4 regions of the Glutamicibacter sp. BW77 genome follow, and region 4 is predicted to be linked to each of the others. Evidence: riboswitches for the same ligand, from Rfam matches in the RefSeq annotation. Region 4 holds a riboswitch; each other region holds the start of a gene.

Region 1 (8,869 bases), on a different contig from region 4:
TAGATGGGCCACTAGCGGGCCTCTTGGCACGTTCCGTCGTCGTCTTGGACGAGACCGGCAAGGTCGTTTACACCCAGATCGTTCCGGAAATCACCACCGAGCCAGATTACGATGCTGCAATTGCAGCTCTGAGCTAGTCGCTTGTTCGCATCGATAATGATGCGCAGAAAATGCCCACCCGTGCTCGGGTGGGCATTTTGCGTCTAAACAATAAATGGGGTCAATGACTACCGTTTGCTCCACGCATACTTCGGCAGACGTTTATGATCTGAATCGGACGTAAAACATCGAATGAGATCTCGCTTATTCGGCGAGTTGCGGGTTTGGCTGATTGGTTAAGCAGTCTTACTAGCTTTTAGAGAGTGAGTAGGGGCGATCGAAACCGATAAATCTCGCCCCTGCAATTCATTAACGATGAAGCTTAGCGAGCTTGAAAAGCCGTTGACATCAATCTGTTCCTGAACAGTCCCACCTTCAGGCGTGCAAATGACTTTGATTTTTCCCTGATCCTGGTGCTTGTCATCCTGCCATACCACGGTGGACGAGGTGTCTTCGCCTTTGCGTCCAAGTACCGGCGAATATTGGCCACCATTCAGTGGAATTCCAACTGAGACAGTTTGGATCTTTTCTTCGATGGTCGTTTTGGTCGCCGCAATTTCATTTTTTTGCATCGGCACTAGCGACGGTCCTGTTGATGGTGTGGAGATTTCTGATTTGCCAACGGAGCAACCTGTGAATGAGAGGGCAAGTGCAACGATTGTTGCGAAAATTAGAGTGCTTTTTGATCTCAAGATTAATTCCTTGTTAGGCAGCAACTACTCGGAACTGGATTCCCGTAGGAGAAATTGCAGTCCCTGATCCGCTCGAAGTTTTGAATCCCGCAGTGTACTGCCGCCATTTGAAGATGTAGAAAGTGCTTTGTGGGCGAGCAACATACATTTGACGTGAGTTCATTTTAGACGACGCGGAAGACAAAATTGTAGTTAGCGAGCTTTGGACCGTGAAGTTCGTATTTGCGTTGAATGCTTTGATGCCCACACCTCCACCTGCAGACAAGCTAGCTGAGGCGGTGACTGAACGCGACAAATTGCCTTTCCCGCCTTTTCCTCCGATGCCACAGGACGACTCACTCGCACTCTTTTTGTTCAGCTTGCTGGTGGTCTCAACTTCAGGTTGTCGCAGGTTAGTCATGAGGCTCCTCAGCACGCGCACAGTCAGATCAGCCTATGATCGAAAATGTGAACGCTGAACAAATTGAGCAGACAGCAACCCGCAAAACTCTCAGGTTTGAGATCATCTTGGTTCTAGCCCTGTCTTTGGGGCAGAGCGCGGTGTATTCACTGATTAGTTTCGCCGACAAGGTGAGCCGTGCGCCGTTGCGCGACCAGACCACGTCGATGAATAATCCGTTAAACACGCGCGAATACTTCGACCTGTCCTATCAGTTGCTGGATATTTTCTTCGCACTGATCCCGGTTCTTCTCGCACTGTATTTGATGCACCGCACCCTGGGCCGAAGCGTGAAGGATGTAGGGTTCGACTTCCGCCGTCCGGGTAAAGATCTGTTACTTGGGGCCGGATTGTTTCTTGCCATGGGCCTTGGAACCCTGGGCGTATATGCCGCAGGCCGTGCCTTGGGAGTAACCACCGCGTTGTCCACGGCTAATCTTGGTGACTATTGGTGGAGCGTGCCGGTGCTGCTGCTTTCTGCCGTACGCCACGCGGTGCTTGAAGAAGTGATCATGCTCGGTTTCCTGTTTACCTACGGTAAGAAGCTGAACCTGGGACCGTGGACGCTGATTCTCGGATCTGCGCTGATCCGCGGTAGCTACCACCTCTACCAAGGCGTCGGCCCGATGCTGGGAAACATAGCCATGGGTGTGATTTTCGGTTGGATTTACCAGAAATATGGGCGAGTGATGCCGTTGGTGATCGCGCACTTCTTGTTGGACGCAGTGGGATTTGTCGGGTTCATGCTCTTCGGCCCCGCTATCGGTATCGGAGGCTAACCCCACAACGGCAAGCATTGCGCAATAGCAATAAACGACGTTTTCAACGGTACGTTTTACTTATGCAAATCAGTGAACTCAAACTGACCGAAATAGGCGAAGCAACAGCCCTGTGGCGGAGCGTCGAGCTTACGCGGCCATGGAATGATCCGGAGGCAGATGCACGTAAAACACTGGAGAATCAGAGCTCTACGATTCTTGCGGGACGTCATGAGCAAAGACTGGTAGCTACAGCCATGGTTGGGTTCGACGGACACCGAGGCTGGCTATATTACGTGGCGGTCCAACCCGGCATGCAGGGCCAGGGGTTTGGACAGGAGATTATGGGGGCAGCGTCGCGTTGGCTTGCTGAACAAGGGGTGCCCAAAGTACAGCTCATGGTGCGTACCGAGAACACTGATGTGATCGGATTTTACGAGCGGCTAGGCTACGAAGCTCAAGAAGTGGTGGTCCTAGGCAAAAGGCTTGGATAGTTGGAACGACAAAGGGTAGGCGAGGACGTTGCCGTCCGCACCTACCCTTTATTTCGACGTTCTTTGTTATAGCGTGACCAAACCATTGTCGGTTTCAAAGGTGACCGACAAGATGCCCGGAGTGCCGTTGGGTGCTTCGTATTCCATGCTCACCGCGCCAAGATTGACGTTCTCTGGCTGGCCTAGCCAGTCTAGGACGCGGTCGCGGGAACCAGCGATAGTGATGCTTTGAATCGCACCTACAGGCTCTAGAGCCTTCGAAGGGTGCAGATCCTCCGTTCCTGCGTCCCAGCGAAGCAAATACGGAACCTGCGGATCAGCGATGAGCCCCTTGATTCCAACTTGCTGCCAGGTGAGTTCGCGGCCGTCTGGGAACTTGCGGTTTCCCGGAACAGATTTACGTCCCAGCCGCTCTTCGGCGCTGGAGAGGTCTTCAACGGAAACGCACCATCCCATCCAGCCGCCGCCAAGCTCGGAGCGGGCTCGTACTGCCTGCCCAAACGGTGCTTTGTCGCTGGAAGGGTGGTTTAGAACTTCAACAACTTCTAGGTACTGGTTGTGCTTGAGCGGGAAAATTACATTCCGCGTTCCAAAACGCGGATGTACGCCCCCCTTGACGAATTCCAGGCCCAAAGCCTTGGAGATTCTTTCGGCGGTTGGCATGAGCCCATCGGGGCCACATGCGTAACTAACGTGATCTAGCCTCATCATGTGCCCCATCATGTCACTATGTGATCTCAGTCTCGACTTAGGCGACCCTAAGTGGTAATGGTGGGATCGAACAGTCTGCATAAATTTCTTCATTAAAGATCTATATGACCGATTGAGTCACGTTAAGCTATCTCATATTGCCAAATTCTTCGGCTATCGGGCAGACTTGAGTCAGGTCATGAGTCCCAGTAACAAGCCCCGGCTTACTGGGCGGCAACCCTCCGCCGCGGTGGGGTGCCCCGGGTGAAGACCTGGCCCTCGACGCACCAAGCGTTGAGGACAAGCGCGGGTTACCCCCTTCGAAAGCTCCTCGACGAGGAATTTGCCGTCGGTGTGTTTTTGAGTGGTGTACCCCCATAGTCGACAAACAATATGGAGGAAACCATGAGTAACAACTGGTCTTTTGAAACACGTCAGATCCATTCCGGGCAGCAACCAGATCCGGTCACCGGTGCGCGTGCCCTGCCGATTTTCCAAACCACGTCTTTTGTTTTCCCGAACGCCGAGAGCGCCGCGGCTCGCTTCGCACTGCAGGAGCTGGAGCCGATTTACACCCGTATCGGTAATCCAACGCAGGAAGCGGTCGAAAACCGTATCGCGGATCTTGAAGGCGGCGTCGGCGCACTGCTGGTCGCCTCGGGGCAGGCAGCAACCACCCTCGCAATTCTCAACTTGGCTCAGTCTGGAGACCACTTGGTGGCCAGCCCGAGCCTCTACGGTGGAACGCAGAACCTGCTCAAGCACACGCTGCGCAAGCTCGGTATCGAGGTCACCTTCGTGGCGGATCCAGACAACTTGGATCAGTGGCGTGCAGCGGTGAAGCCAAATACCAAGGCCTTCTTCGGTGAAGTCGTCTCCAACCCGCGCCAAGACATTTTGGACATCGAGGGAGTCTCACAGATTGCCCATGAGGTCGGGGTTCCACTGCTGGTTGATAACACCTTGGCAACCCCATATCTGATCCGCCCCATCGAGTGGGGCGCGGATATCGTCATCCACTCGGCCACCAAGTACCTCGGTGGTCACGGCACCGCCATTGCCGGCGTAATCGTGGACTCGGGCAAATTTGATTTTGCGAAGGATCCGGAACGTTTCCCGGACTTCAACACCCCCGATGAGTCCTACAACGGTTTGGTGTTCGCCCGCGATCTGGGCGTTGATGGCATCCTTGGTGCCAATCTTGCCTACATTCTGAAGGCTCGCGTGCAGTTGCTCCGCGATCTGGGCGCGGCTGTCGCACCGTTTAATGCTTTCCTTATTGCTCAAGGTCTGGAGACTTTGTCTCTGCGTATCGAGCGTCACGTGCAAAACGCGAAGGAAGTAGCCGTCTGGCTTGAAAGCCAGGAGCAGGTTGAAAAGGTCGCTTACGCTGGCCTGCCTTCCTCGCCGTGGTTTGAACGCGGACAGAAGTACTCGGCAAACGGTGTCGGCGCGATTATTGCCTTCGATATTGCTGGTGGACTCGAAGCTGGCAAGGCTTTTGTGGATGCGCTGGAGCTGCATTCACATGTGGCCAACCTCGGTGACGTTCGTTCGCTCGTCATCCACCCGGCGTCGACCACCCACGCGCAATTGACCGAAGACGAACGTCTGGCCGCCGGTGTGCGTCCGGGCCTCGTTCGGTTGAGTGTGGGACTTGAAAACATCAAGGATATTCTCGCTGATCTGCAACTTGGTTTTGCTGCCACTAAGCAGCTCTCTCACCAGGAATTGCAGGAAACCCTTTAGGCATGGCATCCATAGTGACTACCGAAGAAACTCTGCCATCGCAGGAACTTACCGACGGGCAAGACGGCATTTTGCGTCGTGCGTTCGTGGGGGAGTACACCTTCGAAACCGGTGGCTACCTACCGCAGATCGAGTTGGCCTACGAAACATGGGGCCAGCTTAACGCGGAGGGGACCAACGCGGTGCTGGTGAAGCACGCGTTGACCGGTGATGCGCACGTATCGCGCGGAGATTCGCAGACCCCGGGCTGGTGGGAAGATTTTGTCGGCCCCGGGCTAACTGTTGATACCGACAAGTATTTTGTCGTGGCCATCAACATCATCGGTGGTTGCAATGGGTCCACCGGACCTAGTTCGCCAGATGAGCACGGCAACGCCTGGGGTTCACGCTTCCCCTTTATTACCATCAAGGATTCCGTGCGCCTCGAAGCGCGGTTGGCCGACCTGCTCGGGGTGCACTCCTGGCATACGGTCATCGGCGGTTCCATGGGTGGGGCACGAGCCCTTGAATGGGCGGTTGAATTCCCGCAACGCGTAAAGAACGTGGTGGTGATGGCCTCCACGGCGCAAGCCACGGCAGAACAGATCGCTTTTGCGCAGGTGCAGACCGAGGCCATTCGCCTCGATCCCAACTTTGCGCAGGGCGACTACTATGCCAACGGAGTGCGCCCGGATGCCGGATTGGGCCTGGCTCGACGCCTGGCGCATATTACCTATCGTTCGGAGGCTGAGCTTGAAGCGCGGTTTGCGCGTAATGCGCAGACCGGCGAACAGCCGTTTGTTACAACACGCGGCCCACGCGGCCGATACCAGGTGGAAAGCTATCTTGATCACCAGGCGACCAAGCTGGTTCATCGTTTTGACGCGAATAGCTACCTGGTGCTCACCGAGGCTTTGATGAGCCATGACGTGGCGCGCGGTTACGAATCGCTCACGGTTGCGCTGGCTCGACTGGAGAAGGTGAATGTGGTGGTCGCCGCGGTCAACAGCGACCGGTTGTACTTCCCGGCGCAGTCTGAACTGCTCGCCGCCTCGTTGCCGAAGCCTAAGCCGGTGCATTACATCGATTCACCGATTGGACATGACGGTTTCCTGACGGACGCCAAGCAACTTGGACCGGTACTGACCGCCCTAGTCTTTGATGACTAAGGGCTAAAAACTAAGCAGTCATATACATTTGGGACGTGGATTTTCGCACCAGTAATCGGTGCAACAAACCACGTCCCATTTGTTTTGTGTCTTTATTTTTGTCCGGGAGCGCTATCTCCAGCACCCAGCGAGGCATTCGGCGGCTGCACGGCGAAGGGCGTGGGAAGCGGTCTTTTTGCGCTAACTCCATCACCGGAAGACTGGTGGCGAATCCTGCGCAGGATCCACGGACCAAAGTACTCGCGAGCCCATTGCAGGTCTTCAATTCGTGCTTCGCGCCAGCTTCGGGTTGCGTGTTCTAATTGCGCGTCCATGACGCGTTCGTGGGGAACGTTCAGTGCATCGAGCACCATTGCGGAGATCACTTGGTGGCCCGCGGGGGAAAAGTGCAAGCGATCCGGATCCCACATTTGTGTTTGGCGCAGCTCGCTCAATGCCCAGAGATCTCCCACGACTGCGTCATGACGTTGGGCGATGGCACGGACGTTTTCGTTGTAAATTGCGACCTTGCCACGAATCCCACCAAGTACCGGGGTGTCGCGAATGTCCGGGCCGGTCAGTAAAACAATGGTGGCCCCAGTGCCACTTAACTCATTGATGGCGCCATCTAGCTTTTCGGCGATTTTATCCGGGTCGCCGCCGGGCCGGATGACATCATTTCCGCCCGCGCAAATGCTGATCAAATCCGGTTTAAGCGCGATTGCTGGTTCAAGCTGTTCTGCAACTATTTGATTGATTAGCCGTCCGCGGATGGCTAAGTTTGCATAGGCGAAATCCGGAACGGTGGTACTTAATTGCTGGGCGACGCGGTCAGCCCACCCACGATGTCTTCCCGGATTGTGCGGATCGGGGTCACCTATTCCCTCTGTAAAAGAATCTCCGAGCGCAACGTAACGCCGCCATGGATGATGTACTTCTTGGGGTGGGGCTGCCGGGCCGGAGATTGGGTTTTCAGACACTCCTACATTGTTACTCTTGGGTAACTTTATGTCAACGGATGAGAACAATTAATCGCGCAGCGCTTGGCTTCGCGCTTGCGTATATTCTTCGCGAGAAATGATTCCGCGTGTAAGCAGATCGTCTAGCTCGGATAGTTTCTGTTCCGTAGTTTTCTTCGGAGCTAGCATCTGCGAGCGAGCCAACCGGGTGGCGACGTCTGTCTGTAGGGTGAATGGATCAAATCCCGCTTTTCTGGTTGCCTTGTAATTTCGAACTGCGATGTAAATGATGAAGCCCACGAAAAGGATAAAGAGCACGGCAAATATTCCCGTTAGTAACGGAATAGCGCTAAAGGTCGTTTCCACGAAAGTTGAACCACCCAGTGGGTCTTCGTCGATGAAACCGAAATCCTGCAATTCATTAGAATCGATCAGCTGTGTTATATCCATCTCGTCCATGAGTCCCGTAATTCTGCGAGTTGGCCCCTGTCGACCACAAAGATCTATGACCGCTGGTGCTGCGTATTTGAATAATTATCACTAGTCAAACATGTTTATGAACAGAATGTAAGATGATTTTTGAAGTTTACGCTATTGCAACAAAAGACTTGTGACCACTATTGCGGATCAAAGTGCGCAAGATTCTGGTTGACTTGTTGGGTGAACGAAAAAACTTGGAATCCTACAGTTATCTGGTCTCGTCCCGAGGAAGAACGGGCGGGTACACCGTTGCTCGTGCTCTTGCACGGCTACCTATCCAATGAAGAAGACCTCATGGGGTTGGCTCCTATGCTGCCCAAGGAATTCACGATTGTCTCCGTGCGTGCACCTCAAGCACTGGGGCCGGGTTTCACCTGGTTCCCACTGATGCAAGATCTGGATTACTCCTTTAATGAAGTGAAATCAGCAATCACGGATTTGTGGAGTTGGCTAGAGCCAATTAGCAAGCAACATTCCTCGGTGAGCTTGCTTGGGTTCTCTATGGGCATGGCCGTGGCAACTTCGTTGCTGCGTTATCAGCCGGAGGCCATCAAAACCGTCGTGGGACTCTCCGGTTTTGCCGTTCCCGAAGAAGGAACAGGCTTCTTTAACGACGAAAAGCTTCGCCAGCTGCGCAAGCCACTTTTCTGGGGACGCGATCAAGAAGATCCGGTGATTACGGCGGAAAAAGTTGAGTACACCCATGGATGGGCAACCACCGACGTTCATCTCACCAAGGTGCTCTACTCAAATATGTTGCACTCGGTCAATGCGCAGGAGATGGCTCACGTACATGAATTTCTCAGCGCCGTGGTCCTGAAAACCGAGGCCGAGCAAGAAGTTTAATCTTACAAAAACTTGTGGCGGTGTCTCCAATAAAACAAGACACCGCCACAAGCGCAGAATATAAATTGAACTACGCGGTTTCGACAACTACCGATTCGCCGCGTACGGAGATCGTGTCTCCATTGCGCATCTGGGCACCGCGGCGAGTTTCGATCTTGCCGTTAACCAGTACCTGACCGTCTTCGATCAACTGTTTGGCGTGAATTCCGTCTTCGGCTAAGGACGCCAGCTTCAGTAGCTGTCCTAGGCGAATCGATTCGTCACGGATCTGAATGGGGAATACCTCGGAGTTTGCCATGGTTCCATCATCTCGCATCGAGGAGGGACTGTGAATGCTTTTCAGCCACGCACCGGCTTTTGTGGCGGATCAAACACAGTACAGACGGTGCTGAGTCACCCGAGAAGGGTGCGCCCCACGAGATGGACGCGATAGGCTTAAGCGGTATGTGTTTCCTACGGACCGCAACCAGCGGCCTCGTACTTTCCTTTGGAGTTGAAGATGGCGCCACAGTCCAAGCTTGATCAGGTTATTTCCC
Region 2 (5,870 bases), on a different contig from region 4:
CGGCGATTTCCACCGCCTCAACCGCGCCGATCTCGGCCTGTGGAGTGAAGGAATCACCAGCGGCGGTAAGCTTGTGGCCGAAAGCCTCAAGCGCTGAGCCGTAGGCCTCGATGAATTCGGGTTCTGCCGTCACTGCCGCGGTATTGCGCTGCGAGGCGCGAGGCGCCGCGATTGCCTGGCTGAGGTCCATGCCCAAATCGATGCGGTTCACCAAGGTCTGCAGCACCGTTGTGATGATGGTGGAGCCGCCAGGGGAGCCGATGGCGAGCATCGGTTCGCCGTCGCGCAGCACAATCGTTGGCGCCATCGACGAGCGCGGACGCTTGCCAGGTTCGATACGGTTTGGGTCTTGCGGGTCATACGCCGTGGAGAAGTCGGTCAGCTCGTTATTCAGCAGGAAGCCGCGCTCCGGCACCACCATTCCCGAACCGCCGGTCTGCTCAATGGTTAGTGTGTAGGAAACCACGTTGCCCCAGCGGTCCACCACCGAAAGATGGGTGGTGGAAATATTCTCGGTATCCTGCTCAATCACCGGTTCGCTGGTTGCCGCCGGGCACGTTCCGTCGTAGCCCTCAATGTCGCCCGGCGCTACCGGCTTCACCGCGGCCCGTTCGGGGTTTATCGCGCACGCCCGGTCGACGCCGAACAGCTTGTCGGTCAGGGTTGCGGTGGGAACATCCACAAATGCCGGGTCGCCCACAAACTTGCCACGATCGGCATAAGCCAAGGCCGTCGCTTCAAAGTAGTGGTGAAGCGCGGAGGGCCGCTCCATGCCTGTGAGGTCGAATTCGCCAAGAATGTTCAGCGATTCTCCGATGGTGGTTCCTCCGCTGGACGATGGTGCCATGCCAAAGACATCCAGTCCACGGTAGGTCACCTTGGTTGGCTGCTGCTCCGCAACCTCGTAGTCTGCCAGGTCGGCGGTGCTCACATACCCGGCTGGAACCGGGAGCTCGGTGTCTTCAACCTTGGGTGGAGCTTGCACCGTCTGGGATATTTCCTCGGCCATCTCGCCCTGGTAGAACGCTGAGGGGCCCTGCTTGGCAAGTAACCGGTAGGTTTGGGCAAGATCCGGGTTCTTGAAGATGCTGCCAACCTGGGGTGCATCACCGTTGGGCAGGAAAAGTTCGCTCGTCGAGCTGAAGGCAGCGAAGCGTTCCTTGTTATCAAGGGTCTGTTCACGGAAGGTTTCATCGACGACAAAACCGCGTGAGGCCACCTGGGTGGCCGGGCGCAAAACTTTCTTCAAGCTTTGGGAACCCCAATTATCCAATGCACGCTGCCAGGTGGCTAGAGTTCCCGGTACTCCTACCGCCACGCCGCTAGTCACCAGTTCGGGCGTGAAATTGTAGGGTTTGCCGGTTTCCGGGTCGACAAAGGCATCTTGGGGTATTGCTGCCGGTGCTGTCTCGCGGCCGTCAATGGTGCTGATCTTTCCGGTTTTTGAGTCGTAGTACATGAAATAGCCGCCGCCACCGATACCCGCGCTATAAGGTTCGGTCACGCCCAGCGCTGCCGCGGTTGCGACAGCCGCATCAACTGCGTTGCCGCCTTTGCGTAGGATTTCAATGCCGGCGGCGGTCGCTTCCGGGTCCACGGATGAGACAGCGCCGCCGCTGCCTTTGGCTGTTGGAGTTTTGTCGGTTGCCCTGGGATCGGCGTTGGCCGGAAGGGCGGTGAAAGTACCCAGTCCCAGTGCGAGTGCCGCGACGCTGGCAATAGCTCTCGTACATGCTCGTGACATTCTTTGATCTCCTGAAAAGGTGGGGATGAAGTATGCGCCAATTTACGGGAGAAACCCCGAGACGAGTTCCGTGACACGCGTCACTGTGCAAGCTTGTCCGCAATTTCGCGCAGGTCGGGACATACTTTAACTTAGGTTTCGCCAACACGGCCGGGCGCTCTCGGCGCGAATGCGTAGTCATCAAGTTCATCTGATTCGTCGGTTACTGCCACTATCGGAAACCTTTGTAGCCGGCGAGGGCTTTGCGCTTTCCAAGCTGAGGGCGCGTTGCGTTTGCATGGCCGAAGAGGCCAACGGATCACCCCGCGATCGCCATGAGACTGGCTACCCAAGCTCACGCCAACACGGGAACATTCAAACAATCGCCGAGGTCAACAACTGCGGTGGCCGGACTGCGCTTAGGCTAAGAGCATGAGCAACGAACACGCCGCCGAGATGCCACCGTTAGATCTCGCCTCAGCCGCACAGATGTGGGATGACTACCGGCAAAGCTGCGCCAGCGACCCGGGTGATTACGTGGTGGAATACTTCGGAGACAGCCCTGCGCTGGCCGACTCGTTATTGCGAGAAGTAACCCACGGGCAGAAACATGCCACCTCAAGCCTCGAAAACGAGTACCTTGCCGAGAACGAACCCCTCCCGCAGGTCGGCTCGCACTGGATTGCTTGCGACGGCACCGGGACGCCACAAGTTATCCTGCGGACCAGCGAGGTGACGCTGAGATCATTCGACCAGGTGGATGCCGAATTCGCCTATGCCGAGGGCGAGGACGACCGTAGCTTGGCTAGCTGGCGCCGGGAGCACGAGAAGTTCTGGAAGCGGACGCAGCAAGCAGATTTTGCCAAGCAGTGGGAACCGGCAATCACCAGCATCCCCGGTGAACGCATCGTATGCGAAAGCTTCGAGGTAGTCTGGCCGCGCAAGCAGATTTAAGGCTCATAATTTTCTCTACCTTGCTGTTCAGGATTTTTGCCTTGCGCCCTTGAAGGGGATCATCATGGCGTTTGAATTAAGTTCTTAAGTCAAGATGTACGCCTTGCGCCGTCACTCAGCGAAATATGACGAGTGAGTACCGCATTTATGGCCCGTTTTACTGCTAGCTGAGCACCGATGGTGACTACATGACGCATTTATAACGTCATGGTTGTTCATGGAAGCTGCTCGCGGACAGACTGAAACTGTTCGATTCAGACATCGAATGGTAACCATCCAGAGCGACTGAGAGACCTGGCTCGTAGACGTCGCAGCAACCACCCCGAGAGGGGCCGGTGCTACCGCCAGGACCGATGGAGCGGTCCGTAGATACAACACTGTTCTGCAAGATTCCGTAGCTGCCTCACGCCGCTACATTGCGAGTCTGCAGCTCAAACTTGACTCGGGCTCTGCGCGGCGCCAGCACCAGGGAGAACAAATGCAAACAACTTTCTTCGGGCCCTCAAATGATTGAGATCCGTCAGCTACACAAGCACTACGACACGGCCCAGGGTCGGGTACAGGTCCTCAAAGGAATTGATCTGGAGGTCCAAGCGGGCAGCATCACCGCCGTGGTTGGTCCCTCGGGCGCAGGGAAATCCACGCTGTCCCACTGCATCTCCCTCTTGGAGAAGCCCAGCAGTGGGCAGATCTTGGTCGATGGCAAAGACCTTTCGATCCTCTCAGGCAAGGCCTTGCGTGCCGAACGCCGTGCCATTGGCACGATCTTCCAGAATTCGGCTCTGCTGCGCCGCATGACAGTCGCCGAAAATGTGGCGTTGCCGCTGCGCAACCTCGGAGTAGTCCATCATGAGATGGAACATCGAGTTGCCGAGCTTTTAGAACGAGTCGGGTTGGCCGACCGCGCCAATTCCTATCCGGGCGAACTCTCCGGTGGGCAGCGCCAACGCGTGGGTATAGCTAGGGCTCTGGCCCTGCGCCCGCGACTGCTGCTCTCCGACGAGGCAACCTCGGGCCTCGACCCGGAAGCAACTGCGCAGATCCTCGAACTGCTCGCTTCCTTACGTACCGACCTCGGGCTGGCAATCATCTTGATTACCCACGAGATGGATGTGGTACGTCATATCGCCGACCGCGTGGCACAGCTAGATGGTGGCCGAATCGCCGAATACGGCGAACTGCGCGCACTGGTGGCAAACCCGGAATCGGTAACTGGTTCCAAGCTTTTGCCCTTGCACCCAGACCTGGTGCCAGCCGGTTACGACTTTGCCTTGACCGTCGCTTACCGCGGGACGCAGATTGATCCTTCATGGATTTCCAAATTAGGCAGCGAATATGGTGCCACGGTGGCACTGCTTGGCGGATCCGTAGAAGCCCACCAAGAAGGCACGCTGGGCCGCGTTGAAATAGGGCTATCTGGTATCGGCGAAGCACGAGCCATCGAGGTACTCGACGGTTGGGGACTACACGCCACCGCCCATTCGCAGGCGTTGCGCACAGACAAGATCAATGGTGAAACACGAATCGAGGTGACGGTATGAGTCTTCCAACCGAAAGCGTCACTGTGGGTACAGATACCCCGTGGAGTGAGCTGGGTTCCCTGATGCTCCCTGCCTACGCAGAGACCTGGGCCATGGTAGGAATCGTGATGGTCTTAGTGATCATTTTTGGCGGCATCATGGGACTGGCTCTGTTCAACACCGACAGGCGAGGCCTCTTCCCGCACACGCAGAGCCATGCCACATTGAGCTGGATCGTGAATATGGGCCGCTCGCTGCCCTTCCTAGTCTTGATGGCTGCCATTATTCCTTTCACCAAATGGATCACGGGAACTACCATCGGCATCTGGGCTGCCGTTGTACCCATGACTATTGCGGGTATTCCATTCTTCGCCCGTTTAGTACAAAACGCGTTGAACGACCTGCCCAAGGAAAACCTTGCAGTCGGTTTGGTGACCGGTGGATCCCCGTTGCAAATCATTGGCTCCACTCAAGTACGCGAGGCGTTGCCAGCACTTGCCTCAGCGATCACACTGAACACCATCTCCATGGTCGAGTACTCGGCGATCGCCGGAACTATCGGAGCCGGTGGTATCGGATATCTTGCGGTGACCTACGGATACCAGCGTTTTGATATGAACGTCATGATTGCGACCATCCTCGCACTGATCGTGACCGTGCAAATAGTCCAATTCCTCGGCGACCGTATCGCCCGTGCGCTGGCACGCCCCTAAGCGCCCTCAAACAAACGAGAAGATCATGACAACTTCACCCAATGGCCACGTTCACGGCTTCACCCTTCGCAAAAACACCGCCAAGTTGCCCTGGACCATCGCCGCTTGCGCGACCATCGTGGCACTCGTACTTGGCGCACTTTTAGTACAGCAACGATCTACGCCCGCACTCGCAGCCAATCAGCCAAGCAAGACAAAGTTCAAGGTCCACTACGAACCAGCGATGGCCGGGGAAGAGCAGATACTGAAATACGTCGCCGAGAACATTGCACCGGACTACGGAATTGAAATTGAAGCCGTTGGGTTGCAGGATTCGATCCAGGCCAACCGCGCCGTGGCCGAGGGGCAATTCGATGCGACCATTTTTGAACACGAGTGGTACATGAAACAGTCTGCAGAGGCCGCCGGTGTTGATCTCACCGCAACCGTAGAGCTCTATCAGTGGGGCTTCGGGTTGTACTCCAGCCGGTATGGCTCGGTCGAGGAACTGCCCAAGGGGGCGACACTGCTACTTCCCAATGACGTCGCGAACCAGGGCCAGGCGCTCTGGCTGCTCGAACGCGAAGGTCTGCTCGGCCTGAACCCAGACATCGAACCACGCACTGCCAAAATGGCTGACGTGGTAGACAATCCGCATGAATTCAAGCTGAAGGAAGCGGAGCTGATGACCATGCCACGCATGCTTGACGACGTGGATGTCGCGATTGGTTATGTCTCACAGTTTGATGCCGGAAAAGTGGGTCGAGATAAAGGACTCCTGTTCCCTGAACCACCGAGGACTTTCGCCTCAAAGCTAATTTTTGGTACCAAATTCTCCAAGACCCCTGACGCTGCAAAACTGATTGAGGTCTTCTCCGACCCGCGGTTGCAGGAGTATCTGGAAAGCACGGAAGATCCCTTAGTGCACGGTGTACTGACTCCGGTATCGGCGAAGTAGCGTATCTGGCAACCAAGCCGAAC
Region 3 (8,869 bases), on a different contig from region 4:
CCTCTTTCGCACATCGAGGGTGCACCAGCGCACAGTGTGCGTCAGGTTGTTACCGAAGAATTCGCTGTACTCCATAAAATGCTCAAACGGTTGTGCAGTGATGCAGAGTTAGAGGGCCACCCGACTATGGTCATGATTGACCAAATCAGCGAAACGGCGAGACTCACCCGCGGTGCGCAATCTTAAGCCGACATCTATTCAAGATCTTCTGAACGCAAAGAGCTGCGCAGATTGAAGGTACACCCACTACACATCGACAGATCACGCACTTTGGGAATCACCTGGTGCGTCTAAAAACGAACATTTGGATTCCGTCGAGACAATCTAAAGTGTGGACTAAGAGGCGAGCTCAGTTGAAGAGCTGTGGGCCAATGCCAACGCACATATTTGACTCAGGGCCTTCACCGGCCAGTAGTCTCGGTGTAGGAATAGGAGAACTCATGAGTGAAAAACCTGAGGTTTATGGGGTTAACGTCGATTTGCAGACTCGGTGCGCGCACTACCACCAGGACATCGACGTCATTGCGATCAAGCATTACTGCTGCGGTAAGTACTACCCATGCCACCTCTGCCATGAAGAAACTGCCGGGCATCCGGTAGTGCTTTGGCCTGTTGAGAGGTTCACAGACCCCGCAGTACTCTGCGGGGTCTGCTCCCTTCAACTAAGCGTCAACGAATACCTCAAGACGAACACTTGCCCAGCCTGTGATGCGCTATTTAATCCCGGGTGCAAGTTGCATCTTCAGCTGTATTTCGAGGTCTAAAGCAAGCCGGAGTCCGGGACGTCCAATCCGAGGAGCGCGTTCTCCACGACTTCCATCAGCGCCGGGTGAATCCAGTACTGACCGGTGGCCGCGGTATGTGCATCAATATCCAGATTCATCGCCATGATGACCGGCTGGATCAGGTTTGAAGATTCCGGGCCCATCGCGTGGGCACCGACCAGCTTGCCGGTGCGCTTGTCAGCCAACACCTTGAACAATCCGGTCTGTTCTTCCATTGCCCAACCGTAGGCAGTATCTCCGAACTTCTGCGTCTTCACCGTGAGGTTTTCCGCGCCAAGCTGTTCACGTGCTTCCTCTTCGGTGAGCCCAATGATTGCGATCTCCGGGTGAGTGAACACCGCAGCCGGTACCGCTCTGTTCGAGTTTTTACGCAAGGATTCTGGGTGTTCTAGGTTGTAGGCAACCAGGCGTGCCTCGTAGTTGGCCACATGCTTCAGCTGCGCCGCGGAGCTAATGTCACCGAGTGCGTAGAGACCGGTGACGGGTTTACCTGCGCGTAGCACCCGCTGGTATTCGTCGACTTTGAGTCGCCCGTCTTGGTGGAGGTCCAGCCCGGCTTTTTCGGCACCAATTTTGTCGGTGTTAGGGATTCGCCCAATAGCGACCAGTACCGCGTCGGCGCTCAATGTTTCATCTCCCAAAACCACATCCAGACCGGAATCTGCCTGACGAAGAGCCTTCGCCTCGGTGTGATAACGAACCGTCCAGTGAGCGGCGGCTTCCTTGTTGTAGGCGTCGGAAATTTCGGTGTCTAGCTGGCGCATCAACGCTCCGGAGCGCACCAGCTGGGTGACCTTGGTGCCGAGTCCGGAGAACATGGCGGCAAACTCGCAAGCAATGTAACCGCCACCGATAATCACCAAAGACTCTGGCAGTTTGTCCAGACGCATGACGCTATCGGAGGTGTGCACCGCGTCAAGTTCGATACCTTCGATATTGGGCATGCTGGGGCGGGAGCCGGCGGCAATGACGAGCTGTTTGGCGGAGATCGTCGTGCCATCCTGAGCGGTCAGCGTATTGTCTTGCCCTAAGGTGACGTACTGGGAGATGAGTTCGACGTTTTCTAACCGTTCGCGGTAGTCCTCACCGCCGGAGGAGATCGCGTCAATTCGGCCAAAGATTCGATCACGCATGGCTGGCCAGTCAACATTCTCTACCGACATTTTCACGCCGAGACGTGCAGCCTCCTCCACACCGCGCGCCAGATGGGCCGGGCGAACAAACATCTTCGTCGGGATACACCCAACGTTCAGGCAGGTCCCGCCGAAGGTTGAGCCTTCGGCGATAGCCACCTTCTTGTCATCCCAGTAATTGGTAATTAGCGAGTTGCCCGAACCCGAGCCAATAATAGCGAGATCTACGTTGTGCGAAGTCATGGACTCATCGTAATTCAGCGCGAGAGGCTGGACCGAGTTTTCGCCTCGAAGCGAAGCTAGGTTACTTCGCTTCGGCCGGGATATCAGATAGTTGCGGACTTTGCGGCACTACCAGGACCGGACGGCTTTGTTTGTGGCTCAGCGCGACCGCGATTGACCCGTCCATGAGCTCTTCCATGCGGCTACGTATCCCCGGTCGCCGGGTGCCAATGGCGATTAGCTGGGCGTCGAGCTGCTCGGCAACACGAGCCAATGCCTTGGCAGGATCTCCAGCGACGCTGCGAGCTTCCCAGCGCACGTTGTGGCCTTCGAAGGACGCGGTGAGTTGTGCAGCCAGATCTGGAGAGAAATCCTGTGGGATCTGTTCTTCGCCGTCGAAAGTGGTGTCGGCGATGATTTCTCCGGTGGGTAGCCGCTCGGTGACAAAACGTCCGGAATCTACGTAGATGCACATGATTTTTGTGTCAGTAGGCGCAGCCAGTCCAATGACGGCTTCCAGCACCGAAGGCGACTGTCCAGGCTCAACACCAACGAGAAAAATACGCTCGGTCATCTGTACTCCCACTGATCAGGCCGAGTTGATCTTCGGCTTCACTCACGACTTACTTTCGCCGTTAAACCCATTATGACAGGGAGTTTCTGCGTTGTCTGCAACATTCTAGAAACGTCTTGAGCTCCCTTACTGGCCTAGGCTAAACCGGCTGGAAGGCACGCTGTTGGGGTCCCGCAAGTTATCCGGAACCCAAACATGCTCGCGCTCGAAGTTAGCCGTGATGATGCCGCGAGTGTGAATGCTTGTGCTGATACCGGTCGTGATGCGCCAATTTTTTCAGGTTAATGTGGCGCTTGACCGCTGGGTAGTACCCGTTGAGATAACCGGTGGTGGTTGGGTGCAAGTTGAACGGGTCTTCAAGGTTAGCCAGATTAAAACTGATCCAGGATTGGGTGGCACCCACCCCATGGTTCATAAACGCTCCGGTCACCGAAACGAAGGAGCTATCCGTGCCTTTGGTGGCAGCCTTGATAGTTCGATTAAGCGTGTCCCCTAACTTATTCAGTGCCCGTGCGTTCTTGGCCGTGATCAATGGCTGGTCGCCGTGAGAACTGGTGAACAACCGCGGATAGCCCAGCACGAGGATCTTTGCGCCGGTGGCCGCATCGATCTGTTTGAGTGTGGATCGCACATCCGCACGCAGTGCCGGCATGGACGCGTAGCCGAGTTTCAGCATCCCCTGGCATTTCTCTGCGGTGCTCCCACTGGCACAGGCTGCGACGGTTTCACCCCACTGCAAATTATTTCCACCCAAGGTGAGGGTAACCAGATCTGCTTCCGCCAGTTGTGGAGCTACCCCGGCCGCGACCTGAGCAATCTGTGCAGTGTTAAAGCCTGTGCAGGCCGCATCGGCGGTGAGTTTGACGCCAGGTAACTGATCGATATTGGTTACGTGTGACGGGCCGGTGGTTTGCAGACAACCGTCGAAGGGACCGGGCTTAATAGATCCCGAGCCAAAGCCGGCAGAATACGAATCACCCAAATTTACGTAGTTGATCACCACGGTACTATTGCTTCGCGTGGTTGGTGCAAGTGCCGTGGCCGGTGCCATGCCTGCCAACAGAAGGCCGGCACTGGCGATGCCGGCGGTGATAAGCGTCAATAATCTGGACTTCTTGATGCCGTTCATTGGATTGTCCCCTGTTTACAGCGTGCGCTGTGTCTGGAACACCGCGCAAATTGCCCGTACTGCCGGGCCACCATCATAGGATTACGACTTTGACGGCAAATTCCCGAAGCCCTTGATCCCCACGATCTAGGGCTACCACCGGGCAAAATACGGCACCGGATGACGCACACGCAACCAGGTTGAGCCCTGTGTCTACGTTTGCCATATTCTACGCCGAACATTCATGCCGGTGAAGGTCAATGCCGAGTTCTATGTATGCGACAAATATTGGTCAAGCTAAAGTGTCGGTGCACTGGTTTATGCTGTTTATCAGGTTCAAGAGCCGTAGTCCTAAGTACCTGGCTGACTACGCGGCAACCCTCCTCCATCAGTGGGGTGCCCCAGGGGAAGAACCGGTCCGCGGTGAACATCCGAGGACAAGTTGATGAAAGGAACCACCATGTCTCATTCCGAGCTAATTGACGCGTATGGGTTGCCACAAACCGAGCTGGCAGCCAAAAATTCTAGGCTGGCCTGGGAACGCCGGTGGACCGCGGTGCTACTAGAGCACAACTACACTCCGGCGGGGCTCTACGATAATAAGTTTTCCCAGTTTATGGGCTTGAACAGTGTCAGTCGCGGACTGCTTCACGGGACCTCTGCATTGCGTCCTGAGCTCTGGCGCGACTATGCGCAGCGGTGGGAAAAAGTTGGGATGAACCCCGAATTATTTGCCTTGATTCTTTCGCTGCTACCGGACGCAGTGGACACCGCCTTGCGAGCTGCGTCGGATCTGACCGCTGAGTTCGCGCTGCATGACCGGTTGCGCACTCTAAATATCGATGGCGGGCTGTGGGGTTGTGACAGCCAACAGCTGATCCCCGAACAGTGGGCCGACTTTCCATATCTGGTTCAGAAGGTCGGTCCAACCCGAGCCTTGAGGTGTTTCCTCAGCGCCGGCCGCGACCAGTAATCACGCGGCCAGTAACAACTAAGTAGGGCGTTAACCCCAACACTTGATGCCCGGCACTTGGCGCCGGGCATCAAATTTTGAACAGTATTTAGCGCAGCACCACGGTGCGGTTGCCCCAGAGGAACACCCGTCCCTCACAGTGCCACTTCACCGCATTGGACAGCGCCTTGGCCTCGGTATCGCGCCCGGCGATCACCAAGTCCTCGGCGGTGTAAGTGTGGTCCACCTCTTGGACCTGCTGGGCGATAATCGGCCCCTCATCGAGCTCTGCGTTCACATAGTGCGCCGTAGCTCCCACGGTCTTCACCCCGCGGTCCCAGGCCTGGTGGTACGGCTTGGCTCCTTTAAAGGAAGGCAGGAAGGAGTGGTGGATATTAATGGTGCGTCCCGAAAGCTTGGTGGATAGCTTATCGGAGAAGATCTGCATATAGCGCGCGAGCACCACCAGTTCGGTGCCGGTCCTCTCGATGATCTCTTCCAGCTTCGCTTCGGCGGCAGGCTTGGTGTCCTTGGTGACCGGGATGTGGTGGAAGGGGACCTTGTGCCATTCCACCAGCGAACGGTGATCAGGGTGGTTAGAGACCACACCAACAATGTCGATAGGCAGCGAGCCGGTGTGCGCACGGTGCAACAGGTCGTTGAGGCAGTGCTCAAATTTAGAGACCATGATGAGCACTTTGGTGCGTTGTCCGCGCTCACGAAGCTGCCAATCCATCTGGCGCTCGGCGGCGATTGGCGCAAATTCTTCGCGCATCTTTTCCAGCAGGCCAGGGACGTCATCCCCGGAGAAGTCCACACGCATGAAGAGGCGTTGGGAGGACATATCGTCATACTGTTTCAGTTCAACGATGGTGCGTTCGTGTTCTACTAAAAAGCCGGTGACATCGTGTGCGATGCCCATGCCCTCGGGGCACTGCAACGTCAGTATGTGTCGGATCTGGTCGCCCATCAAGGTCCTTCCGTGGTTCGTCTTTGAAACCTAGTGCAGGCAACTATTGGGTCGGTCCAGTTTGGACCGACCCAACGGTTGCAGCCATTCTCCCAAGCGAACTTGGTAGGTGGTGATCGTTCTGTGGCTAGATTACCGGTTCCGAAGCAAACTCGTTCATTGCGTCGACCAACCAATGCACCACATGCTCGGTGAATGAGGCGCGTGGCATCAGGTACCAACCATTTTCGGTGGTGCGCCAGAGCAGGATGGGCACGTTAGCCAGCGTGGTGGTGATCGCCTGGTTGACCGCAAAACTGCGTGGGTGTAGGTCTGCCGGGCAGCTCTTGCGAAGCACCAAGGATGCTGCCTGACCGGTGAGCTCGAGCACCGTACGGTTTGCCGACAGGTCGGTGACTTGGCCTTCATGCTCAGCCAAGGCAGCTTCCAAGGTGGGGCTCAGATCTTCACCGGCGGCGTTGAAGACCGAAAATTCGTCCGGCCCCAACCAGAGCACCGCGGTGCCTGACACGTCTCCGGACACTTGACCGACCTGTTGCGGCAAGCCCACACCGGTAGCCTGTGCCAGAGCTTGATGGCCGGCGCTCCCCGGAACCGCACGCAGCGAGATCTGGGTGGAGAAAGCAATCTCGCGTAATGCGACGGCGCGTTGCCCGGTGACGGTGGCCGCGGCCATGAGCTGATCGAGGTGCGCTGCCGGTGAGCGGCGTAGCTCGGTGGTTGATTCGATAACACTGTGCTTAGCCATCTCGGCGGCTGCCTTCCGGATCGTAGAGGACGGTTTCTGAAACCACCACGTCGACCAGCTGGCCGCCGTATGGGGTTTTGAGCACTTCGCCGATGCGATTGCGCCCGTTCTTGATTAGCGCCAGGCCAAAGGTGCGGCCCAGTGCCGGGGAGTTGTAGGAGCTGGTGACCCAGCCTTCCATTGGGGTGATCCCGTTTTCGCTCAGCGCTTGCGCGGAAACCAGGGCCGCACCTTCTGGCAAGCGCAAGGACTTGTCTACCGGCAACACGGAGACCAGCTGCTTGCGGTCCTCGCGCTGATTGTCCTGGCGGCTGAAGGAACGATTCCCAATGAAGTCCTTGAGCTTGGAAACAACCCATTCCATGCCGGCATCCTGCGGGGTCACCGTGCCGTCGGTGTCCTGGCCGACGATGATGAATCCCTTCTCGGCACGCAGCACGTGCATGGTTTCGGTGCCGTACGGGGTGATGTTGAATTCCTGGCCGGCGGCGTATACCGCTTCCCAGGTGCGCAATCCGTACCAGCTTGGCACCGCGATTTCGAAGGCCAGCTCACCGGAGAAGGAAATCCGACTGATCCGGGCCGGGGTGCCGTTCTCCAAGGTGGTGTCCACAAAGGCCATGAATTTGAAGGCCTCGTTGGAAACATCCAGGTGCGGTGCAAGCTTGGCGATCACCTTACGGGAGTTCGGACCAACCACCGCGACGGTGGCCAGCTGCTCGGTAACCGAGGTGAAGACGACATCCAGCTCAGGCCATTCAGTCTGCGCCCATTCTTCCATCCAGTCCAGCACATCTGCGGCGCCACCGGTGGTGGTGTGCATCAAGAAACGGTCCTCGGCCAGTCGCAGGGTCACCCCGTCATCGAAGATCATGCCGTCGGCCTTGCACATGACGCCGTAGCGGCCCATGCCAACTTTTAGCTTGGTGTAGCCGTTGGTGTAGATGCGGTTGAGGAATTCTGCTGCGTCCGTGCCACGGATCTCAATTTTGCCCAACGTACTGGCGTCGAGCATGCCCACCGATTCGCGCACCGCGGCGCATTCACGGTACACCGCTTCGTCCATGGTTTCACCCGCCTGTGGGTAGTACCAGGGGCGCTTCCACTGACCAACATCCTCAAATTCGGCGCCATGGGCCAAATGCCAGGAGTGCATCGCGGTGATGCGAGCCGGATCCAGCAGTTGACCACGGTTACGCCCAGCCAGCGCCACGAAGGACACCGGAGTATATGGGGCCCGGAAGGTGGTGGTGCCGATTTCTGCAGGGTTTTCAATACCGAGAACCGCGGCGATCACGCCAATCGCTGCCACTCCTGAAGTTTTACCCTGGTCGTTGGCGGTGGAGATCGAGGTGTAACGCTTCACGTGTTCTACCGAGCGCATGCCAGCCCCGGTGGAACGCAACACGTCGGCGACAGTTTGATCGCGTTGTAGGTCCACGAAGTGGTTCTTGTAGTGCACTGCGTCTTCGCCGAAGCGTGAGGCAATCAGCCACACCGGGCGGGTTTCACCCAGCGGCTCCTCAACAGCCTCGGGAATACGGGCGGTGGTTTCATACCCGGTTTTACTAGCAGCAGCGGCGCCAGCGGCGGCACCGGTTGATAGAGCGCCCGCGGTGTCAAAACGTCCGATAAGCGAACCGGCGAGGTGCTGATTGGCCACGGCGGCATCGGGCAGGAAGGCCTGCACGGTGGTGTCCCACACCAGTTTGCCCTGGCGCTGGGAGTGCAGGTGCACCACCGGGTTGAAGCCGCCGGAGATGGCTAGGGTATCGGCCTCGATGCGCTGCGCTTCACCGATGCTGTTCTGTGCATCCAAGGTGGCGACCCAGGCGGCGCAAAGTTCGCCGTTGGCACCGGACTCGGTGTCGACAACCACCGATCCGGTGATCACTCGTACCCCAGCGCCTACGGCCTCTGTGGCGGCAACCGATGCGTTTTCACGGGCGTCGATGACCGCAACCACCGAACCGCTGGATGCCAGCTCGGCCACCAGCGGGTAGACCGAATCATTGGTGGTGGCCACCAAGATCTGCTGACCTACCCGGACGCCGTAGCGGTTCAGGTAGGAACGCACCGAACCGGCGAGCATGATGCCCGGGCGGTCGTTGTTTTCGAAGACCAACGGACGTTCGTGCGCACCGGTGGCCAACACGACCTGGCCAGCACGGATATGCCAGATGCGTTCGCGAGAGACACCATCCTCCGGCGCCGCATCGAGGTGCGCGGTACGGCGTTGCACGGCCATTACGTAGTTCGCGTCGTAGCTACCCAGCACGGTGGTGTGCTGCAAGTGGGTGGTCTCTTCGGCCGCGGCTAGTTCTGCGGTGGTCTGCGCAACCCAGTCCCGAGCATCCATTCCGTCAATCTGTTCGCC
Region 4 (8,869 bases):
TTGGTTCAAGGCAAATTCTTAGCCATCGTTTTGCATGTTGCTGAAGCGCGAGTAGTGGCCTTGGAAGGCCACGGTGATGGTCTTGGTAGGACCTGCACGGTGCTTAGCGATGATCACGTCGGCTTCACCCGGACGATTTTCCTTGTCATACACGTCATCACGGTGCAGCAAGATGACCATGTCGGCGTCCTGCTCGATCGAACCCGATTCACGAAGGTCCGAAATCATTGGCTTCTTGTCGGTACGTTGCTCGGAACCACGGTTCAGCTGCGACAGGGCAACCAGCGGAACGTCTAGCTCCTTGGCCAGCAGCTTGAGGTTACGTGAGAACTCAGAGACTTCCTGCTGACGCGATTCCACGCGCTTACCGGAACTCATCAGCTGGAGGTAGTCCAGGATGATCATGCGCAGCTCATTGCGTTGCTTGAGCCGGCGGCATTTCGCACGAATTTCCATCATGGACATATTCGGCGAATCGTCGATGAATAGTGGCGCTTCGTTCAGCCGTCCCATGGTGGTGGCAATCTTGGTCCACTGCGCGTCTTCTACCGAACCCTTACGCAGGTCCTGGAGCTGAATGGACGCTTCCGCCGAGAGCAGTCGCATCGCAATTTCATTGCGGCCCATTTCCAAGGAGAAGAAGACGGTAGCCATATTGTTCTTAATGGCCGCCGAGCGGGCGAAATCCAGAGCAAAGGTTGATTTACCCACTGCCGGACGGGCCGCGATGATAATCATCTGTCCGCCCTTCAAACCTTGGGTCAGCTCGTCGAATTCGTAGAATCCGGTAGGCACACCGGTAATTCCGTCGCCGGCATTGGCGGCGTTCTCGATTTCATCAACTGTTCCTTCGATGATGTCCGAGAGGCGTACGTAGTCTTCACTATTTCGGTTTTCGGCAACCTTGTAGACCTCAGCCTGGGCTTCATTCACGATGGCGTCAACTTCGCCATCTGGCGAGTAACCCATCTGCACGATACGTGTTCCGGCATCCACCAGACGGCGAAGCACCGCCCGCTCACGGACAATCTCAGCGTAGTAGCCGGCGTTTGCGGCCGTTGGTACCTGTTGGATGAGATTGTGCAGATAGGCAGCTCCACCGACGCGGGCGATTTCGCTGCGCTTGGTGAGCAGATCCGAGACGGTCACTGCATCGGCAGGTTCACCACGACCGTAGAGATCGATAATTGCATCGAAGATTGACTCGTGGGCTGGACGATAAAAATCTGTTCCACGCAACACCTCAACCACGTCGGCGATGGCATCTTTAGACAGCATCATGCCGCCGAGAACCGACATTTCGGCAGGAATATCCTGCGGCGGGGTACGACCCGCCTCAGAACCCTGACTTTCGTAGACCGGTTCCGCACTCATAACAGACACTTCCATCCCCTATTGAACCTCTGGGAAATACCCTTGTGCCCCGATGGCAACGCTCAAGCATGTCACTGCCGACCGACGCTATAGCGTCAGCGGTACCTGTGGATATATCAGTCCCAAAGCCAACACTAGGTCTCTTATCTATAGCCGTAAACTCGGTTATCCACAAGATCTGTGGATAAGCATGCTCTCGCTGTGGATGACCCTGTGCGTGACTTGGGGAGAAGCTTGTGGATTACCACACTTAAACTCATTGAACTATGAGTTGACTAGTATAAATATATTTTGACGCCTGTGGATAGAAAGTTTATTTCTTTGTAGAGACAATCTTCTCAACTTACGTTATCCACAGGATAAAGTCCGGAATTACGGTGTATTTCGCCTTATGATGGAACTTATCCACGCACTGTCCACATGCATGTGGACAGTTTTGTGGATAATCAACAGTCTTAGAAGTCGGTAGTCACAGCGACTATAAGCTACTGAGTCGTAACTTTGGGCGAAGTAATCCACAATTAAGCTCAAAGTCGCCCGCGTCGACTTGTGACGCACGGAGTCCCGGCATCAACTCGAGACCTACTGCTTAAACAGCATCGCGCCGCCGGCCTCTTGATCAAGAGGCCGGCGGCGCGAAAAAGCTATTTAGACGAATTCCGGGACCGGTAACGAGTGAAATCGTGAATCATGGAAGATCGATGGAAGATGCTCGGCCAGCTTATGGCCATGAACTTCTAGCAGTACCACCCAGTGATCTCCCGCTTCTACCTCACTATAAATTGAGGTGTCGAGCCATAGTGTGGAGTCCTCAATGAACAATGAACCATCGGCGCTACTGTGTGTATTAATACCGAGGAACCGATCGCCCTTCTTCGATGCGATCTGCCCGCAGACTCCTTCATTGCGCTCACTGAGCACTGAGACACCTATGCGGTTAGCACCGCGCAACTTTGGCCAGGTATTTGAGGTTTTCTGCACCGCAAACATCACTAACGCGGGTTCCAGTGAGACCCCCACGGTGAACGAGGAGGCAACAATTCCCGTCTTCTCACCGTCGATATCGGCGCAAAGCGCGGCAACTCCGGATGGGTGCTGCGCGAAAACTTTGCGTAACGTCAGCGCGTCAAGCTCTTGATTCAAAGACATGCTTTGCTTCCTTTACTTCATACACATCGGTACGGCGACGGTCGGCGACAGGACAAAAGCACCTACTGCTTACTTTGGCCCGCCGTCGAAGGTTTTACGCCTCGATGTGCGGTACTTGTATCGTGCGGTGTTGCACGACACCGAATCCTCACCTGGAGCACCCCGCTACCGTATAGAGGGTTGCCGGCCAGCTAGCCAGGGCTTTTGCTGACGCTCATGATTCTGATTAAACGATATTGGGCAACGTGCGTAACCGTCAAACAAATCGCTTCGCAAATCGAAATATTCGAGCTGAAATTCGATGAGTACCCATTTTTTGTTGGCAAATCAGAAAATTATTCATTTTTAGCGCTGCTCAGACTTATCCCAAAACTCCCTTGCGCATTAAACCAAAGTTGCTAGCCTGATCCCATGCGTCCCGGACCAGTAGCCATCGGTAAAACCACTGCTTACCTCGGTATTGCCCTGGCCTGCGCTGTTTCCATAACGGCCTGCACTGCGCAGCCATCAGCACCACCAGTCAACGTCTCCAACAGTGGTTCTGCATCACAAACAGCCGAACCCCGCATCGTTGCCGATGAGCTAAATGCTCCCTGGTCAATGGTTTTCGCGGAGAGTACGCTCTTGGTTTCAGAACGTGATTCTGGACGAATATTGGAAATAGACACGGAAGGAAATCAGCGGCAAGTTAGCAAACTCAACGACGTAGTTCATGGTGGTGAGGGTGGACTGCTCGGGCTGGCTTATCAACGGCCATACCTGTTCGCCTATTCGACCGCCGCCGAGGGGAATCGAATCCAGCGCTTTGAGGTAACTGGAGAGGCTGGAAATCTGAGCCTCACAAATCCACAAACGCTTATTTCAGGGCTACCTTCGGCAACGATCCACAATGGCGGACGGTTGGCCATCGGACCAGATTTGATGCTCTACGCAACCGTTGGTGATGCCGGAAATGAATCTTTGGCCCAAGACCTAGACAGCTTCGGCGGAAAGATCTTGCGACTAACCATCAACGGTGAAGTTCCGGAAGATAATCCTTTTCCCGATTCTCCGGTGTTTAGCTTCGGTCATCGTAATCCGCAGGGACTCGCCTGGGCTAGCGATGGAACCATGTACGCCAGCGAGTTTGGGCAAAACCGCTGGGACGAGCTGAACCTGATCAGAGCGGGTGCCAACTACGGGTGGCCGGTCACCGAAGGTATCGCCAATAATGCTGACTACGTTGACCCGCTCCAGCAATGGAGCACTGAGTCTGCGAGCCCTAGTGGCATGAGTATTCACCAGGACGTACTTTATGTGGCTAACTTGCGTGGTGAACGGTTGCGAATCATCGATTTGAGCTCACCGAGTGATTCCACCGAAGCCTTCACCGGCCGCTACGGAAGGTTTCGGGACGCAGTAGTCACTGCTGCCGGAGAGCTTTGGGTATTGACCAATAACACCGATGGCCGCGGTACCGCACAGGAATCTGATGACAAGATTCTCGGTATTTTTCCCGCAAAGTTTAGTCAGTGACATAGTCACTGACCGCTGAATTTCGCCCACTCGACGCAATGAGACTGCGTTTCTTTGTTTGACCCTGAGGTTCATGCCACGATATTAGATGGAAGTGCTTCAGCTCACATGGACAAATTGAAGTAAACCACAACGATGAATCGAAGGATGTCGCGCACATGGTCATGACTCAGGCAAACCATTCGGAACTCACCCCTCTGCGTTTCCTACAGCGCTCGGCCGAGGTTTATCCATCCAAGACCGCGATCATTCACGGCTCACGAAATTACAGCTACGCACAATTTGAGTCCCGTGTGCAACGCTTTGCGCAGGCCATCAAGACGCGTATTAACCCAGGTGACCGGGTAGCCGTGTTGGCCCCCAATACTCCAGAAATGCTGATGGCGCACTACGCGGTACCACTGGCAGGAGGCGTGCTGATCGCTTTAAATACGCGACTCACCGCCCACGAGCTGCGCTACATCATGGATCACTCCGAGGCGAAGCTACTTTTTGCCGACACCGAGCTGTTAGCTAATACTTCAACCTTGCGTGCCGAGATTCTGAGCCTCGAAGCGTTGATCGAGATCACCGATGACCAGTACACCGGCCAACGCCCCGAGGTAGCGGTGGACGGGACGCTAGAGGAGCTGCTTGATACTGCCTCGACGGCGGAACCGCTGGCCTACGAGGTGGCAGATGAGCGCGCACCCATCGCCTTGAACTACACCTCGGGCACCACGGGGAAACCCAAGGGAGTGCTCTACTCGCATCGCGGCAGCTACCTGAACTCGCTCTCCGAGGCGCACCACCAGGGATTCACCACCCAAACCCGCTACCTCTGGACACTGCCAATGTTCCACTGCAATGGGTGGTGCACACCCTGGGCGGTCACCGCAGCCGGCGGCACCCACCTTTGCCTGCGTGGTGTCCGCGAAGATGCAGTCTGGGATGGCATTGAAGAACTTGGCGCAACACACCTCTGCGGGGCTCCCACGGTCTGCTCGATCATTGCCGATGCGCCGCGCGCTCACCCGCTCCAGGCACCACTGCGCATCACCACCGCGGGCGCACCACCTTCGCCAGCAATTATCGCCAAGCTCCAAAAATTGGGTATCGAGGTAGTCCACGTGTACGGCCTGACTGAGGTCTATGGTCCCTACACGATCTGTGAATACCAAGACGAGTGGAATCAGCTGGGCGAAGATGAGCGTGCATCCCTGCTCTCCCGCCAGGGCGTGGGCATGCTGACCGCAGAAAGCGCCCGGATAGTTGACGAGAATATGGGCGATGTTCCCGCCGATGGACAGACCATGGGTGAGATTGTTTTGCGCGGAAACAACGTCATGATTGGCTACTACCGTGACGAAGCGGCCACAGAACAGGCATTTGCCGGCGGCTGGTTCCACACCGGGGATCTTGGGGTGATGCATCCCGACGGCTATATCCAGGTACGCGACCGGGCGAAGGACATTATCATTTCTGGCGGCGAGAACATCTCCACCATTGAGGTGGAACAGGCGTTGGCTTCTCACCCGGAAGTGTTGGACTTGGCAGTCGTGGGGGTGCCTGATGAGAAGTGGGGAGAGCGTCCGGTCGCCTACGTCATCCGAGCCAGCGGGTCCACCCTAGATGAGGAGACCTTGATCGGTTTTGCTCGGGAAAAACTTGCCGGATATAAGGTTCCACGAACCATCGTTTTCCCACAGGATCTGCCACGTACCTCCACCGGCAAGGTACAAAAGAATGTCCTGCGCGCTCAAGGGTTGAGCGAAACTAAATGACCGTGGACCGGCCTTCACTTCAGGGTTCCGGGCAGGCCCGGGCAGGCGTAAGGTGAGTTGCACTTAGCTCATTACACCGGGAGTTCTCATGCCTGCGACATATACCTTTGACGTGTTTTCGAGCCTCGACGGATTTGGCGGCGCCTCGGGAAATTGGGGTGGTTACTGGGGCAAACAAGGCCCCGAACTTCTAGCCCGCCGTTTAGAGCAGTATGCATCCCCCTGTCATATGGTTTTCGGCTCCAACACCTTCAAGCTGTTCTCACAGTTTTGGGCGCAGGCCGACAAATATTCGGATGTTGATGACCCGTGGGGCGAGGCGATGCATAAACAACCCGCCACCGTCATTTCTAATACGCTGACCGGTGTCTTGGACTGGCCCGATGCCTCGCTAGAGCGTGGTGACGCGCTAGCGGTGGTGCCGCGGTTAAAAGCTGAATCCACGGTCCCACTGCGTTCGCACGGGTCTTTGTCTATGAATAGGGCACTTATGGCAGCGGGGCTGGTTGATTTTATTCAGCTAACCATCTTCCCTGCACTGACTGGGCTCACGGGTCAGGATCCAATCTTCGCCGGCGTCGAGGATTTTGACCTTGAACTTGTGGATTCAAGGTTGCTTGATGGGCGTATCCAAGAATTAATTTATCGTCCTAGCCTGCATCATTAAGAACGTCAGGCAGCGGCTCACAAATCTCGAAGTTTGGCGTCATACTCAAAATGGACGCTCCCACAAGTAGTAATTCACTATAAGCTCGGAGATAAACACCAGATAATCACTTCTTGCTTAGGAAACTACCGTGCCACAGCGAAAAATAATTCCGGCTGTTCTTGGCGTCATCGCTGCCTTGGCAATGGTCTCGTGCACCGTGCCTCCAACGACCACGGAACCATCTAGTCCATCAGCCCACGAGTCGAAACTGGCCCCCTCGCCTCCCGCATCCCTTGCAGATCTAACCCCGCAAATGCTCAAATCCGCAAAGATTCCGTCGATGTGTGGCTTCCCAGCGGGAAAACTCGTCGACGGAGCGCTGCCTGCAAAACATCCGGAATACCCCAACGCGAGCGCTCCAACCCTTGCAGACTCGAAGCTCACCGTAGCCGCTGACCTCACCGGCGACGGGGTGAAAGAATTGGTCACGGCGTTCTACTGCGACAAGGGCGGCGTAGCGTGGCCAGCACACATCCAGCTTTTTCAGAGCACAGCGCAGGGCATCGCCCCGCTGGGTAAGCCGTTCCAGATGGGTGATGTTAACGGCGGGGCACGCGGGATTCCCAGCTCTTTGAAAGTCGACGGCAAGAAATTGGTCATCGCTGACCGGGAACTTTTGACCACCGAGCCGGCCGCAGCTCCCAGCGGACAGATTAAGGCGACCTTAGCTTGGAACGGTAAGCAGTTAGTCGCCGAGTCCATAGAAGATTTGGCTGCGACAGACCGAGGAATCTTGGATCTCTCACTGGTCAACGGAACGTGGTGTCCAGGTGATGATGTCACCGCCGAGCATTCCCCTGACTGCTTAGAAATTAAGTATCCTCAGGTCACCCATGCAAACGGTGACGTTGCAGTTCTCAACTTCTGGGTCAACAACGGTTTTACGACGTTGAACTACTCCGATGCACCGTTAGCCATGTTCTATGCACCGGGAACCAAAATTGCAGATCCTGCGAACCCGAACGTGCCGACCGGCCACTTGAACGAAGTGCGCATGTACAACAACCAGACTCAGGGATTTTACCTTCGCGAAGCTAAATAAGAGATAGTTAAAGCGAAGGCTGGACCTTGATTCAAAAGAGTCAGGGTCCAGCCTAAAGCGATCTTGAGCTACTTAGCTAAGCGCATATCACCGGTCTCGAAGAAGCGCTGATGCATGGCAAGCGCCTCACCCAACAGGTGTGGGGTGTGCTTGCCGTAGCTTTCTTTACGTGCGCGGTCGAAGTAGTCCTGCAACATCGGACGGTATTCGGGGTGTGCGCACTTGTCGATGATCAGCTGGGCGCGCTGCTTAGGTGAAAGTCCACGCAGATCAGCTAGGCCCTGCTCGGTAATCAGGATCATCGTGTCATGTTCGGTGTGGTCCACGTGGCTGGCCATTGGCACGATACCGGAGATCTTGCCACCCTTAGCCACTGAGGGGGACATGAACACCGACAGGTAACCGTTACGGGCAAAGTCACCCGAGCCGCCAATACCGTTCATCACATGGGATCCGAGCACGTTAGTGGAGTTGACGTTGCCGTAGATATCCGCCTCAATCATGCCGTTGAGCGCAATGCAGCCCAACCGGCGAATGATTTCCGGGTGATTGGAAATCTCCTGAGCACGAAGCAAGATCCGCTCACGGTAGTGATCCACGTGCTTGTTGAACTCGTCGATACCATCGGCAGACAGCGAGAAGCTGGTGGCGGAGGCAAACTCGATGGTGCCGTCCTTGATCAGCTCCAACATCCCGTCTTGGATGACCTCCGTGTAGGCGGTTAGGCCCTCGTATCCGCCACGAGCCAGTCCGGCTAGTACGGCGTTGGCAATATTGCCTACGCCGGACTGCAATGGCAGTAGCTTCTCGGTCAGTCTTCCCTGGCGGATCTCATAGTCCAAGAAATCAAGTAGGTGATCTGCGATCTGGGTACTGGTCTCGTCTACCGGAGCGAAAGGGCTCAGACGGTCTGGCGCATCAGTTTCTACGACCGCCACCACCTTGGTGACATCGATATCCATGTACTTCTGGCCGATGCGGTCACGTACCGTAGTCAGGTTAATTGGCTTGCGGTGTGGAGGCAGCGCGGTGCCGTAGTAGATGTCGTGCATGCCATCCATCGCGGCCGACTGCTGGGTGTTGACCTCGATGATGATCTGGTCTGCCATTTCCAGCCAAGTCTTATTGTTGCCAACCGAGCTGGAAGGGATCAGATCGCCTTCTGCGGTCACGCCGACCACCTCGACGATAGCTACATCGATCTTGCCGTAGAAGCCGAACCAGGCGTGCTGAGCGACGTGGGACAGGTGAATGTCCATGTACTCCATGTTGCCGTCGTTGATTCGCCGGCGTAGCTCAGGGTCAGACATATAAGGC

The links. A riboswitch is a leader RNA that binds a small molecule or an ion and turns the genes downstream of it on or off. The one in region 4 is predicted to bind S-adenosylmethionine.
Region 1: another riboswitch for S-adenosylmethionine. It lies ahead of CIK74_RS13505 (bifunctional o-acetylhomoserine/o-acetylserine sulfhydrylase); the one in region 4 lies ahead of CIK74_RS07340 (flavin reductase family protein).
Region 2: another riboswitch for S-adenosylmethionine. It lies ahead of CIK74_RS10955 (methionine ABC transporter ATP-binding protein); the one in region 4 lies ahead of CIK74_RS07340 (flavin reductase family protein).
Region 3: another riboswitch for S-adenosylmethionine. It lies ahead of CIK74_RS09225 (hypothetical protein); the one in region 4 lies ahead of CIK74_RS07340 (flavin reductase family protein).

The regions. Positions count from the first base shown of each region.
Region 1 covers NZ_NRGT01000073.1:236,805-245,673, forward strand. The annotation lists gene tpx (thiol peroxidase) at 1-137, shown strand, start outside; gene CIK74_RS13480 (hypothetical protein) at 336-791, opposite strand; gene CIK74_RS13485 (hypothetical protein) at 805-1,191, opposite strand; gene CIK74_RS13490 (type II CAAX endopeptidase family protein) at 1,227-2,009, shown strand; gene CIK74_RS13495 (GNAT family acetyltransferase) at 2,072-2,482, shown strand; gene CIK74_RS13500 (VOC family protein) at 2,549-3,193, opposite strand; SAM riboswitch class IV at 3,368-3,485, shown strand; gene CIK74_RS13505 (bifunctional o-acetylhomoserine/o-acetylserine sulfhydrylase) at 3,566-4,921, shown strand; gene CIK74_RS13510 (homoserine O-acetyltransferase) at 4,924-6,069, shown strand; gene CIK74_RS13515 (SGNH/GDSL hydrolase family protein) at 6,162-7,028, opposite strand; gene CIK74_RS13520 (SHOCT domain-containing protein) at 7,077-7,466, opposite strand; gene CIK74_RS13525 (dienelactone hydrolase family protein) at 7,668-8,333, shown strand; gene CIK74_RS13530 (RNA-binding S4 domain-containing protein) at 8,404-8,631, opposite strand; gene CIK74_RS13535 (glycine--tRNA ligase) at 8,833-8,869, shown strand, end outside.
Region 2 covers NZ_NRGT01000065.1:30,585-36,454, reverse strand. The annotation lists gene ggt (gamma-glutamyltransferase) at 1-1,744, opposite strand, end outside; gene CIK74_RS10960 (ASCH domain-containing protein) at 2,156-2,677, shown strand; SAM riboswitch class I at 2,947-3,037, shown strand; gene CIK74_RS10955 (methionine ABC transporter ATP-binding protein) at 3,184-4,218, shown strand; gene CIK74_RS10950 (methionine ABC transporter permease) at 4,215-4,910, shown strand; gene CIK74_RS10945 (MetQ/NlpA family ABC transporter substrate-binding protein) at 4,936-5,847, shown strand.
Region 3 covers NZ_NRGT01000057.1:189,102-197,970, forward strand. The annotation lists gene CIK74_RS09205 (CHY zinc finger protein) at 441-764, shown strand; gene CIK74_RS09210 (mycothione reductase) at 761-2,161, opposite strand; gene CIK74_RS09215 (universal stress protein) at 2,223-2,714, opposite strand; gene CIK74_RS09220 (GDSL-type esterase/lipase family protein) at 2,926-3,843, opposite strand; SAM riboswitch class IV at 4,157-4,272, shown strand; gene CIK74_RS09225 (hypothetical protein) at 4,283-4,795, shown strand; gene purU (formyltetrahydrofolate deformylase) at 4,884-5,744, opposite strand; gene soxG (sarcosine oxidase subunit gamma family protein) at 5,872-6,492, opposite strand; gene CIK74_RS09240 (sarcosine oxidase subunit alpha family protein) at 6,485-8,869, opposite strand, start outside.
Region 4 covers NZ_NRGT01000051.1:36,381-45,249, reverse strand. The annotation lists gene dnaB (replicative DNA helicase) at 19-1,374, opposite strand; gene CIK74_RS07340 (flavin reductase family protein) at 2,023-2,523, opposite strand; SAM riboswitch class IV at 2,630-2,745, opposite strand; gene CIK74_RS07335 (PQQ-dependent sugar dehydrogenase) at 2,935-4,038, shown strand; gene CIK74_RS07330 (acyl--CoA ligase family protein) at 4,197-5,801, shown strand; gene CIK74_RS07325 (dihydrofolate reductase family protein) at 5,890-6,468, shown strand; gene CIK74_RS07320 (hypothetical protein) at 6,599-7,552, shown strand; gene CIK74_RS07315 (acetyl-CoA hydrolase/transferase family protein) at 7,621-8,869, opposite strand, start outside.